DNA from 3 places in the Kitasatospora sp. NPDC033851 genome. Region 2 is predicted to be linked to each of the others. Evidence: riboswitches for the same ligand, from Rfam matches in the RefSeq annotation. Region 2 holds a riboswitch; each other region holds the start of a gene.
The links. A riboswitch is a leader RNA that binds a small molecule or an ion and turns the genes downstream of it on or off. The one in region 2 is predicted to bind cyclic di-AMP.
Positions count from the first base shown of each region.

Region 1: linked by a shared signal. The riboswitch ahead of ACZ51D_RS39090 (transglycosylase family protein) and the one ahead of ACZ51D_RS05945 (LysM peptidoglycan-binding domain-containing protein) in region 2 are both predicted to bind cyclic di-AMP.
Region 3: linked by a shared signal. The riboswitch ahead of ACZ51D_RS13205 (glycoside hydrolase family 16 protein) and the one ahead of ACZ51D_RS05945 (LysM peptidoglycan-binding domain-containing protein) in region 2 are both predicted to bind cyclic di-AMP.

Region 1 covers NZ_JBVIRL010000037.1:42,814-46,635, reverse strand. The annotation lists gene ACZ51D_RS39095 (sirohydrochlorin chelatase family protein) at 530-1,489, shown strand; cyclic di-AMP (ydaO/yuaA leader) riboswitch at 1,987-2,155, shown strand; gene ACZ51D_RS39090 (transglycosylase family protein) at 2,163-3,461, shown strand; gene ACZ51D_RS39085 (hypothetical protein) at 3,683-3,822, shown strand, end outside.
Region 2 covers NZ_JBVIRL010000002.1:621,528-625,349, forward strand. The annotation lists gene eno (phosphopyruvate hydratase) at 1-666, opposite strand, end outside; gene ACZ51D_RS05945 (LysM peptidoglycan-binding domain-containing protein) at 923-1,828, opposite strand; cyclic di-AMP (ydaO/yuaA leader) riboswitch at 1,834-2,001, opposite strand; gene ACZ51D_RS05950 (cytochrome P450 family protein) at 2,253-3,659, opposite strand.
Region 3 covers NZ_JBVIRL010000005.1:331,271-335,092, forward strand. The annotation lists gene ACZ51D_RS13195 (alpha/beta hydrolase) at 1-865, shown strand, start outside; gene ACZ51D_RS13200 (phenolic acid decarboxylase) at 933-1,262, opposite strand; cyclic di-AMP (ydaO/yuaA leader) riboswitch at 1,869-2,034, shown strand; gene ACZ51D_RS13205 (glycoside hydrolase family 16 protein) at 2,036-3,316, shown strand; gene ACZ51D_RS13210 (hypothetical protein) at 3,392-3,822, opposite strand, start outside.

The sequences.
Region 1 (3,822 bases), on a different contig from region 2:
TCGTCCAGCGCGGCGCCCCCGGCACCGCCGAACGAACGGACCGGCCCCGTACCGGCCCGGCACAACGCCTCACTTGACGCGATGATAGCTGCAGTGCACGTGCATCAGCACGGGACGTTGCAGGTGCACGAGGCCTTTTACCCGCGGCCCCGAACTCTTCACGGGGTCTCCCCTGACGGTACGTAAACGGACATAGTCGACTGAATCACCGGAGCCGCGATAACCCGCCGTGAGCGGCTCCCCGCTGAATGTTGATCTTCGAATGCCGGGAGTCGCGCCGCCGTGACCCTCCGTCAGACGACCTCCGGACTGTGAGACATCTCACGCACCACAGTCGCAACGCCGCACCACGTGGGGCACGTCAAAGCAATGGCCCGTGCTCGCACGGGGGTTGGGTGAGGAATGTCCGGATTGTGGGCAAACCACCCGGACCGGCACGGCGGACACACCGGGTCCGCACCGCGACCGCGCCAAACCCGTACGGCAGCCGACTGCAGGCCGGACGGGCCGATGTCCTACGATCTCCGGCATGAGCACCGCAGCCATTCCGGGCGCGCCACTGCCCGTCCGCACTCCAGGCTCCCGTGCGCGGGGGCGCCACCGTCGTCCCGAGCGCCCCGCGATCCCGGCCAACGCGCCGGCCCTGGTGCTCGCCGTGCCCGCGACCGCCGGGCCCGAGTCCCGCTCGGTCGTCGAGGAGCTGCTCTCCATCGTCCGCAGCGAGCAGAACGGCGTCCAGGCCGCGGTCGGCTACCTCCCCGGCGACTACGCCGAGGGCGCCGGCGGCGAGGACCGCACCGTCGCCGAGCTCCTGGCCATGGCCGCCGAGGCCGGGCTGCCGACGCCCGTCCTGGTGCCGCTGGTGCCCGGTCCGCACGGTTTCCTGGCCGAACTCCACGCGCTCGCCGCCGAGTACGGCGCGCCGGTCACCGACGCGCTGGGCCCGCACCCGCTGCTCGCCGAGGCCGTGCACGTGCGACTCTCCGAGGCGGGGCTGGCCCGCGCCGACCGGGCCCGGCTGTTCGCCATCGCGACCGCCGCGGACGGCGTGGTCCTGACCACCGTCGGCGGCGAGGACGCCGCCGCCGCAGCCGGCATCACCGGCGTACTGCTGGCCGCCCGACTGGCCGTCCCGGTCGTCGCCGCCGCGCTCGACGTGCCCGGCTCGGTGGCCGCGGCCGTCAACCACCTCAAGGAGTCCGGCTCGCAGCGCCCGGCGCTGGCCCCGCTGGTGATCGGGCCGGAGGCCGACTCCGAGCTGCTCGCCACGGCCGCCGAGGAGACCGGCTGCCCGTCGGCGGCGCCGCTGGGCGCGTACCCGACCGTCGGCCAGCTGATCGCCTCCACCTACCTGGCCGCGCTGCCCACGCCGTCCCCGGAGGAGCTGGCGCAGGCCGAGGCGGAGGCGGCGGCCGCCGCCGAGGCCGAGGGGGTCGTGGAGGGCGCCCGGCGCGCTCACGCGGCCGCCGAGGCGCCTGCCGGACAGTAAGGACACCACGCGCCGGTCGGCGCGCACACAGGGCCCGGAACGGCTTGCGTTCCGGGCCCTTCGCTTTGCCTCTCTCGTTGCCCCTCCTGTTGCCTCTCCTGCTGCCCCTCCTGCTGCTTTCCTGTGCCGTACGGGAGTTACAGGAGTTAAGCGAGCAATGAAGGGAATGTCCGTTCTGGCGCCATTTGCTAGGAAATGGTGAGCGCACTCTCCGGCGCTCGAATCGCGGCCACCCCCCTGGCTCGGACGGCGCGCCGCTTCGCGCTTCAACACACCGTCACGTCACTCCTGAGGCGAAGACAGTTGTGGGCATCCGCAACAGCATTGCCGAAAAACGATCATTTACGATCATGATTACCTGACATTTTGGCAGTTCCCACTAAACCGTGATGCGCGTCACAGCTATTTGCAGTTTGAACTTAAGTCTGCTTAACGTGCTCCCCGTTCGTGGCCACACGGACCCAGTTCATCCGCAACGCCGAGTCCTGCCGTCGGATGTCCTGGAAGCGCGAAAACGCACCACGGCAGGAGCGGGGGACCCACAGGTAAGTCGCCCCGGACCGTTCCCCGGAACGTCCAGGGCTAGGGGTGAAGCCGCGCTCACGCGCGGCCGGGCAACTCCAGCCCGAATCCGACAGCTCACCTCGCAGGCGTGGGAGAGGACCGCGTCTTCATGCTGCCCACCAACGGCACCCGTCTGTCCAGCCGCACCCGCCGCGTGATCGCCGCCATCGGCGTCGCGGGCGTCGGCCTCACCGTCCCGTGCCTCGTCTCCGGCACCGCCTCCGCGGCCTCCGTCGCCACCTGGGACAAGGTCGCCCAGTGCGAGAGCACCGGCAACTGGAGCATCAACACCGGCAACGGCTTCTACGGCGGCCTCCAGTTCACCCAGAGCACCTGGTCCGCCTTCGGCGGCACCGCCTACGCCGCGCGCGCCGACCTGGCCACCAAGGACCAGCAGATCGCCGTCGCCGAGAAGGTCCTCGCCTCGCAGGGCCCCGGCGCCTGGCCGGTGTGCTCGGTCCAGGCCGGCCTCACCAAGGGTGGCGCCCCGGCGTCCGTCGACACCTCGACCGCCGCCAAGCCCGCCGCGCCCGCCGCCCCGGTCGCCAAGCCCGCCGCCAAGCCGGCGCAGACCCAGGCCCCGGCCGCCAAGCCGGCCGCGCCCGCCCAGGACGCTGCCCAGGCCGCCACCGACTCCGCCACCGGCAACTGGACGCAGAAGCACCAGCAGCAGGCCCAGAGCGGCGACTACACCGTGGTCGAGGGCGACTGGCTGTCCTCGATCGCCGACAAGCACAACGTCCAGGGCGGCTGGCAGCGGCTGTACGACCTCAACCGCGGCACCCTGACCGACGGTCCGAACACCATCTACCCGGGCCAGCACCTGTCCTTCGGCGACGGCGGCCAGGCCCAGCAGTCGGCCTCCACCGACCAGTCCGCCTCCTCGGACAAGTCCGGCTCGGACTTCACCTGGTTCAACCGCTCGCAGAAGTCCGGTCAGTCCGCGAACGGCGGTGCCGTGAACGCCAAGCCGGCGGCCCAGACCCAGACCCCGGCCGCCAAGCCGGCCGCCCAGGCGCAGACCCAGGCCCCGGCCCAGGCCGCCACCGGCAGCATGGCCGCCGCGGTCGCCTTCGCCGAGTCCAAGGTCGGCCAGGCCTACGTCTACGGCGGCACCGGCAACGGCGGCTGGGACTGCTCCGGCCTGACCCAGGCCGCGCTGCGCGCCGCGGGCATCTCCGTCCCGCGCGTCGCCGCCGACCAGGCCGCCGCCAGCACCCACGTCTCGCTGGACAGCCTGCAGCCGGGCGACCTGCTGTTCTGGTCCAACAACGGCCAGGACTCGGGCGTCTACCACGTCGCGATCTACGTCGGCGGCGGCAAGTACGTCGAGGCCGCCAACCCGAGCTCGGGCGTGCGCGAGCAGACCGTCGCCAACTGGGCCCCGGACTTCGCCGGCCGGGTCTGAGCACGGCGAACGGCTGACAGCCGACGGATTTCGACTGACGGACAACAGATAACAGATAACAGATTTCAACATCTGTCAGCTGTCAGTCGTCCTCCGAACGCTGACCACCCGCCACCCCCGGGGAGAGTCTGGTCGCTCCTCCCCGGGGGTTCCGGCGTATCCCCGTGGTGAAACCCCGCCCCAACGGGCAAGCTGCTGCTCCGCACCCGAGGAGGAGTCACATGGCCCAGGTCACCGTCACCATCGACGCGAACCTCGCGATCGACGCGATGATGCTCTCCGGTACCACGAACCCGCAGGACGCCGTCGAACTGGTCCTGCGCGACTACCTGGCCCGCGGCCGCCGCACCGAGACCCGTAC
Region 2 (3,822 bases):
GATCAGGTCCAGGGCCTCGCGGTTGCTGTCCAGGTTCGGCGCGAAGCCGCCCTCGTCGCCGAGGCCGGTGGACAGGCCACGCTCCTTCAGCACGCCCTTGAGGGTGTGGTAGACCTCGACGCCCCAGCGGACGGCCTCGGAGAAGGACTCCGCGCCGATCGGCGCGATCATGAACTCCTGGATGTCGACGTTGGAGTCCGCGTGCGAGCCGCCGTTGAGGATGTTCATCATCGGGACCGGCAGGACGTGCGCGTTCGGGCCGCCCAGGTAGCGGAACAGCGGCAGGTCGCTGGCCTCGGAGGCGGCGTGCGCGACGGCCAGCGAGACGCCCAGGATGGCGTTGGCGCCGAGCGAGGACTTGTCCGGGGTGGCGTCCAGGTCCAGCATGGCCTGGTCGATCAGGCGCTGCTCGGTGGCGTCGTAGCCGACCAGCTCCGGGCCGATCTGCTCGATGACGGCCAGGACGGCCTTCTCCACGCCCTTGCCGAAGTAGCGGTTCTTGTCACCGTCGCGCAGCTCCAGCGCCTCGAAGGCGCCGGTGGAGGCACCCGACGGGACAGCGGCACGACCCGTGCTGCCGTCGTCGAGGCCGACCTCGACCTCGACCGTGGGGTTGCCGCGCGAGTCGAGGATCTCACGGGCTACGACGACATCGATGGACGGCACGAGGCATCTCCTTGCGGAAGCAGGTCCGGCTGACGGTGGTGCTGTCAGCAGGACGATTGCGGAGTCGTTACGGACCAGAGCCTAGCCGCCCAGGCTCCCGGGGCCACGTCCGCCTCGGTCTCGTCTCAGCGTGTGGCCCCGCTACCCACCAGTAGTTCACCTGCTTGTCCCAGCTTGTCCCACTGAAGCGGGCGAATGCGGACGAAGGGGGCCGGCGGGCCCAACCCCCTTCGCGCGTCGGCCTTCACGCGTCGGCTCAGCCGAGGTGCAGCACCTGGCCGGGCAGGATCAGGTTCGGGTCGCCGCCGACGGTCCCGTGGTTCTGCTCGTACAGCGCGTGCCAGCCGCCGGACACGCCCTGCGCGGCGGCGATGGTCGACAGGGTGTCACCGTCGCGGACGGTGTAGTCGTGGCCGGACGCCGGAGCGGCCTGCGGCGCGTACTGCTGCTGCGCGGCCTGCGGGGCGTACTGCTGCGCGGCGGCGTGGCCCGCGTACTGCTGGTAGACGCTCTGGTGGCTGGTCCAGTACCAGGCGCCGTTGTTCTGGTACCAGTACACCTTCGCGTCCGCGTCCCAACCGCCCTGGCCGGAGAGGCCGTGGGCCTGCGGCTGCGCCTGCTGCTGCGGGGCGGCCTGCTGCACCGGCTTCTGGGCAGGCTTCTGCGCGGCGGGCTTCTGGGCGGCCGGGTTCTGAGCCGGCTTGGCGGCGGGCTTCTGGGCCTGCTGCGCGGGGGCGGACTGCGGCTTGGCGTCCGAGGAGGTGTCGACCGCGGCCGGGGCACCGCCCTTGCTCAGGCCCGCCTTCTTCGAGCAGACCGGCCAGGCGCCCGGGCCCTGCGAGGCGAGCACCTTCTCGGCGACCGAGATCTGCTGCGCCCGGCTGGCCTGGTTGGCCTGCGGCGCGTACGCGGTGCCGCCGTACGCCTTCCAGGTGCCGGAGGTGAACTGCAGGCCGCCGTAGAAGCCGTTGCCGGTGTTGATGCTCCAGTTGCCGCCGCTCTCGCACTGGGCGACGGAGTCCCAGGCGGAGGCCGGTGCGGCGGAGGCGCCGGTGGCGGTGAGGAGCGGCATCGCGAGTCCGACGCCGGCCACACCGGCGACGGCAATGGCCTTCTCGGTCTGGGTACGACGGCGGTGACGACCGGTTCCAACGAACAGCATGAAGAGGTCCCTCTCCGCACGCCTGCGAGGTGAGCTGTCGGGTTCGGACCGGGAGGTGGCCCGGCCGCCGTACGCGGAAACGATTCCGCTCAGGCGGCTTCACCCCAAGCCGTGGGAAACGGCAACAAACCTGGTTCCCCCGCCCCTGCCCAGGGTTCTGGTCGGTTTCCCGTGACGCGGCGGGCAGGATTCGGCGTTCCGCGCACGAGGTCCGCAGCTGCGAACTCCAGGGAGAGTAGACAGATCCTCAGACCAATCACAAGCTCATATCACCGATATCACACAGAAATTACGGCGCGTGCCCGATCGCCTACCAACGGCGCCGCTATGTCCGGATTGATGGGCGTTCACACCTGAACCGGAAGACCCCGGGCGACGTTCCGTCAGCGTGTCGCCCGGCGTTTCGTCATCTTGTGTCAGTTTGTCAGGGGCGCATAAGGGGTGTCGGGGGCGTATGCGGAGGCGTATGCAGGGGCGTATGCGGGGAGCGACTCTCCGGACTGAATTCGACCGGAAGTTCCCGCAGTCCACGCATGATCAGACCGCCGCGCCAGCGCAGATTCTCCGGGCTTTCCGCGAGCCGCAGATCGGGCAGCCGGGAAAGCAGTGTGGCCAGGGCGGCACGCCCTTCCAGGCGGGCCAGCGGGGCGCCGATGCAGTAGTGGATGCCGTGCCCGAACCCCAGGTGGGGATTGTCAGTCCGGGCCAGGTCCAGGGTGTTCTCGTCCGCGAACCGGGCCGGATCGCGGTCCGCGGCGGCCAGCACCACCAGCACCGGGTCACCGACCGGGATGTCCACCCCGCCGATGGTCAGCGGCCGCGTCGCGAACCGCCAGGTCGCCATCTCCACCGGCCCGTCGTAGCGCAGGAGTTCCTCGATCCCCGTCTCCAGCAGCGCGTGCTCCCCGCGCGCCACCGACTCCTGCAGCGACCGGCGCTGCCCCGGATTGCGCAGCAGCGCGTACATCCCGTTGCCGATGAGGTTCACGGTCGTCTCGAAACCGGCGAAGAGGAGGATGAAGGCCATTGCCGCGGCCTCGTTCTCGGTCAGGTGCTCGCCGTGGTCGCTCGCCCGGATCAGACCCGAGATCAGGTCGTCCCCGAGGTCCGCCCGCTTGCGGTGGATCAGCTCCAGCAGGTACGCCCGCATCCGCTTCACCGCTCGCCCCACGCCGCCGCGTTGGCCGCCGCCGTGGCGGATCATCATGCCGGCCCAGTCGCGGAAGTCGTCCTGGTCCTCGGCCGGCACGCCCAGCAGGTCGCAGATCGCGTAGATGGGGAGCGGGAAGGCGAACTCGTGGATGAGGTCCGCCGAACCGCGCTGCGCGAAGCCGTCGATCAGCCGGTCCGTGAGCTGCTGCACCCGCGGCTCGAACTCGGCCACCCGGCGCGGGGTGAACGCCTTCGACACCAGTCGGCGCAGCCGCGTGTGGTCCGGCGGGTCGATGTTCAGCAGGTGCGTCATCAGGTCCGCCTGCCGCTCCCCCGGGATGCCCACCCGGCCGGTGCGGTGCGCCTGCTCACTGTGGTGCGCCGGGTTCTTCGACAGCCGGCTGTCCGCGAGCGCCTGCCGGGCGTCCGCATACCTGGTCACCAGCCAGGCCTCGACACCGCTCGGCAGCTTGGTGCGGTGCACCGGGGCGTGCTCGCGCAGCCAGGCGTAGGCGGGGTACGGATCGGTGGCGAACTCCCAGGTGAACAGCTGCGGAGCGGCGGCGTCGGGCTGCTCGGGATCGTCGGACGGCGCGGCGGCCGGCTGCGCGGCGGCGGGCTGGGCGGGGTCGTCGGACGGCGCGGCGGCGGGCCGGGCGGAGTCGGGCTGAGCTGGCATGGGTCGACCGTATCCGGTGGGTGCGCGCCCCCCTTCCTCAACGGCTCGCGACCCCCGCGTCAACGGCGTGCGACGGGCGCGCCAACGCTCCGTGGACGACCCGTGGACGGTCCGTGGACAGCTCTTGGAAAGCTCTTGGCCGGACGCCGGGCGTGAGCCTGGT
Region 3 (3,822 bases), on a different contig from region 2:
CCTCCTGGTGGAGACGATCGGCCACGCCTCGGTCAAGGGCGGCGGTGCGGTGGGCCGCGAGCCCAGCCAGTCGGGCGAGATCCGCAAGGTCCGGATCGACGGTGCGGTCAGCCGGCTGTCCACCGAGAGCTACGTCTACCTGCCCCCGCAGTACTTCCAGCCGGAGTACGCGCAGAGGAAGTTCCCGGCCGTGATCGTCAGCACCGGGTTCCCAGGAATCGCCGAGAACCTGATCACCCGCTTCAACTACCCGGGCGCGGCGCTCAAGCTGCTGCAGGAGGGCCGGATGCAGCCGACCGTCCTGATCCTGATGCGCCCCTCGCCCGCGCTGCCGCAGGACACCGAGTGCGAGGACATCCCGAACGGCCCGCAGTCCGACACGTACTTCACCAAGGACGTGCCCTCGGCGATCCAGGCCAGCTTCCGGGTCTCGTCCGACCCGCAGGCCTGGGCCTTCATGGGCAACTCGACCGGCGGCTACTGCGCGCTCAAGCTGGCCATGCGCCACCCCGACGTGTTCCCGACCGCCGTCGCGCTCTCGGCCTACTACGACGCCGCCGACGACCCGACCACCGGTGACCTGTTCGGCGGCAGCAAGCAGCGCCGCGACGAGGCCAACCTGATGTGGCGGCTGAAGAACCTGCCGCAGCCCAACGTGTCCGTGCTGCTGGCGGGCACCAAGAAGGGCGACGGCGACTACCGGCGGGAGACCGAGGCCTTCGTCGAGGCGGCGCGGAGCCCGATGAAGGTCTCGTACAGCATGCTCGAGAACGGCGGCCACAACTTCGAGACCTGGAGCGCGCTGCTGCCGTCCTCGCTGGAGTGGCTGTCCCAGCACCTTGCGGTGCCGAACCCGACCGCCTGACGACCGGCCGCTTATCGGCCGGACCCCGGGGCCCAGCCGCGGGTCGGGGGTCCGGCCGTCACAGGTCTCAGGCCACCCGCTCCAGCGAACCGGTGTGCAGCTGGCCGACCCGGCCGCCCTCGCCCTCGAAGGTCCAGAAGGCCCGCACCGTCAGCTTGTTCAGGTCCATCACATGGCTGACGGTGATCCCGCTCTGCTCCGTCCAGCTGACGAAGTAGATCTCCGGTGCGACCTCGGCGACGTGCAGCCGCACGTCCTCCCACTGGCCCGCGGACTCGCCGAGGCCCTCCCAGCGCAGCCGCGTGCCGTCGGCCGAGTAGGTGTTGCGGAAGGCCGCGCCGTTGTCGGCCCGGAAGACGTAGGTGCGGCCGGCGAAGGCGGGCAGGGACGCGATCATGGTGGGGCGGCTCCTCGTTTCGGGCTTTGGTGCTCTTGTGCACTGCGGAAATGTCAGGCCTCCAATTTATCCGACCGGGTGCAGTCGGTCAGATCTTTGCCACGGTACGGATCGCCACCGCGCCGCCCGCCGGGGGGTGCGACCGGCACATGGACACCCGCCGCGCTCCGGTCCTACCGTCCGCCCATAAAACGCACCCCTGCGAGACTCACCCCAGCGAGACGCACCCCCACCACGCCCGTCCACACCACCGGCATCGCGACGGTCGGCGGCACCCGGCTGCTGAGCGGCCTCGACCGCCTGGAGCTGGCCTGGGCGCCGGAGGCCGAGAGCCAGGTCGACGCCTGGCTCGGCTGACCATCCCGCCAGGCCTTCGGCCGAGCACCCGGACGGGCACCCGGCCAGGAACCAGGACGGGCATCCGGCCGGGCCGGGGGATTGATCAACTCGGCCGCCGCACAGCGTTGTTGATCGACACCACTGTGAGCTGCGCGACAACCGGACCGACGGAGTTGTCCGTTCACGCACAGCCTGCCTAGCCTGCAACGGTCGTCCGCCCTCGCGGACCCCGCCGCCGGGACGCCGAGTCCCGTCCACCCGTCGGCGGGTCACCGAGCACCACGCGGACGGGAGCGGGGGAACCAAGGTCGGCGCCCGGCCCGCGCGCTCACGCGTACGGGTCGTGGCTAGGGGTGAAGCCGTTCCACAGGCGGCCGGGCCAACTGCAGCCCGAACCCGACAGCTAACCTCGCAGGCGTCGCAGAGGTCCGCTCATGCCCCAGCCTGCTGTCCGGCGCGCCACGCCGCGCCGCGCCCGCCCCTCCCGCCGCGGCCGCAACGCCGCCTTCGCCGCCACGGGGGCGCTCGCCATCAGCGGCGCCGGCCTGTTCGGACTGCCGTCCGTGAGCAGTGCCCAGGCCGCCACCGCGCCGACCGTCACCCAGGACCGGCTCGCCCCCGCCACCATGGTCGCGGGCAAGGCCGGCACCGCCTCGCTCGGCCTGCACTCCTCGGCCTGCTTCACCGCGAAGACCGTCGGCGTGGGCGTGCGGGACGCGCGCGGCACCAACCTCGACTTCCCCGGCAACGCCTCCAACGTGCAGATCTGCCCGAGCGGCGTGAACTTCACCAGCGGCGCGCGCACCCTGCCCGCCGGGACGTACACCCAGTTCGGCTTCTGGCAGGACCTCGGCGGCGTCTGGCACAACCTGCCCTCGCAGCAGCTGATGGTCTCGGCCACCGCCACCCCGGCCCCGGCCCCGACGGCCACCGCCACCCCGGCGCCGACCTCCACGCCGACCCCGACCTCCACGCCGACCCCGAGCGCCACGGCCAGCCCGACCGCCCCCGCGCCGTCCTCCCCGGTCGTCGGCAAGTCGCTGACCTGGTCGGACGAGTTCAACGGCTCGATCTCCTGGGGCCAGCGCTGGGTCGGCGACAAGAGCACCTCGTACAAGTACGGGAACCACAACCCGGACGACAACAAGCTGGACTGGCTGAACAAGAACAACGTCAGCGTCGCCAACGGGGTCGCCACCTTCACCGCCGCCCCCGGCGGCCCGGCCCTGGAGAACGGCAAGCAGTCCTGGAACACCGGCTTCCTGACCACCGAGGGCTCCAGCGAGGGCTTCCAGGTCAAGACCGGCGACTACGCCGAGACCCGGGTCAAGCTGCCCGCGGGCACCGGCGCCTGGCCGGCCCTGTGGACCTGGAAGAACGGCAACGGGGAGATCGACTCCTTCGAGTACCACCCCGACAACCCGAACCTGCTGGAGCTGACCAACCACGTCAACCCCGGCAACCCGAAGTACTACACCGACGCGAGCGCCATCGCGAAGGACCAGTGGGTGACCATCGGCACCTACTACGGCGCGAACTCGGTGGACTGGTACGTCAACGGCGTCAAGGTCTTCTCGGACGGCAAGGGCGTCGGCGCCAACTGGTCGGCGTACCTGATCCTCAACCTCTCGGTGTGCGCGGGGCAGTACCACCCCGCGCCACAGGGGACCGCTCCGATCACCATGGCCGCCGACTACGTCCGCGTCTACCGCTAACCGGTAGGACGTCTCACCGGTCGCCGCAAGCCGGCAGCCGCTCGCCGGCGCCCGGCGCCCGGTGGGACGACGTGCTCAGGAACCGGCAGCCGTCTCGACCACCGTGATGTCGAACGGCTGCCGGTTGTTGCTCTCGTCCCGGTCGTCCGCGCTGCGCACCGCGACCCAGCCGCCGCTCAGTTTTCCCAGGGGCAGGTCGGGGTCCAGACGGACCGGGACGAGGGCGGTCGCGGTGCGCAGCGGCGGCAGCCCGGGCCCGAAGACGCAGCGCACCCGGTGGCCGTTCTGCAGCACCTCGCAGTTGTCGGGGTAGTAGGGCCCCTCGGGGGTGACGCCCTTCGGCAGGGTGACCACGACCGTGAACGGGGAGGCGGTGGCGTCCGGGCCCCTGTTGGCGACGAAGCCGTGGACGGTCGTGGTGCCGCCGGGCGGCGCCGCCGGGTCCGGGTCGATCCGGACCACCTCCAGGTCGGAGTCGGACGGCGCGGCGACCACGGCGGGCAGGG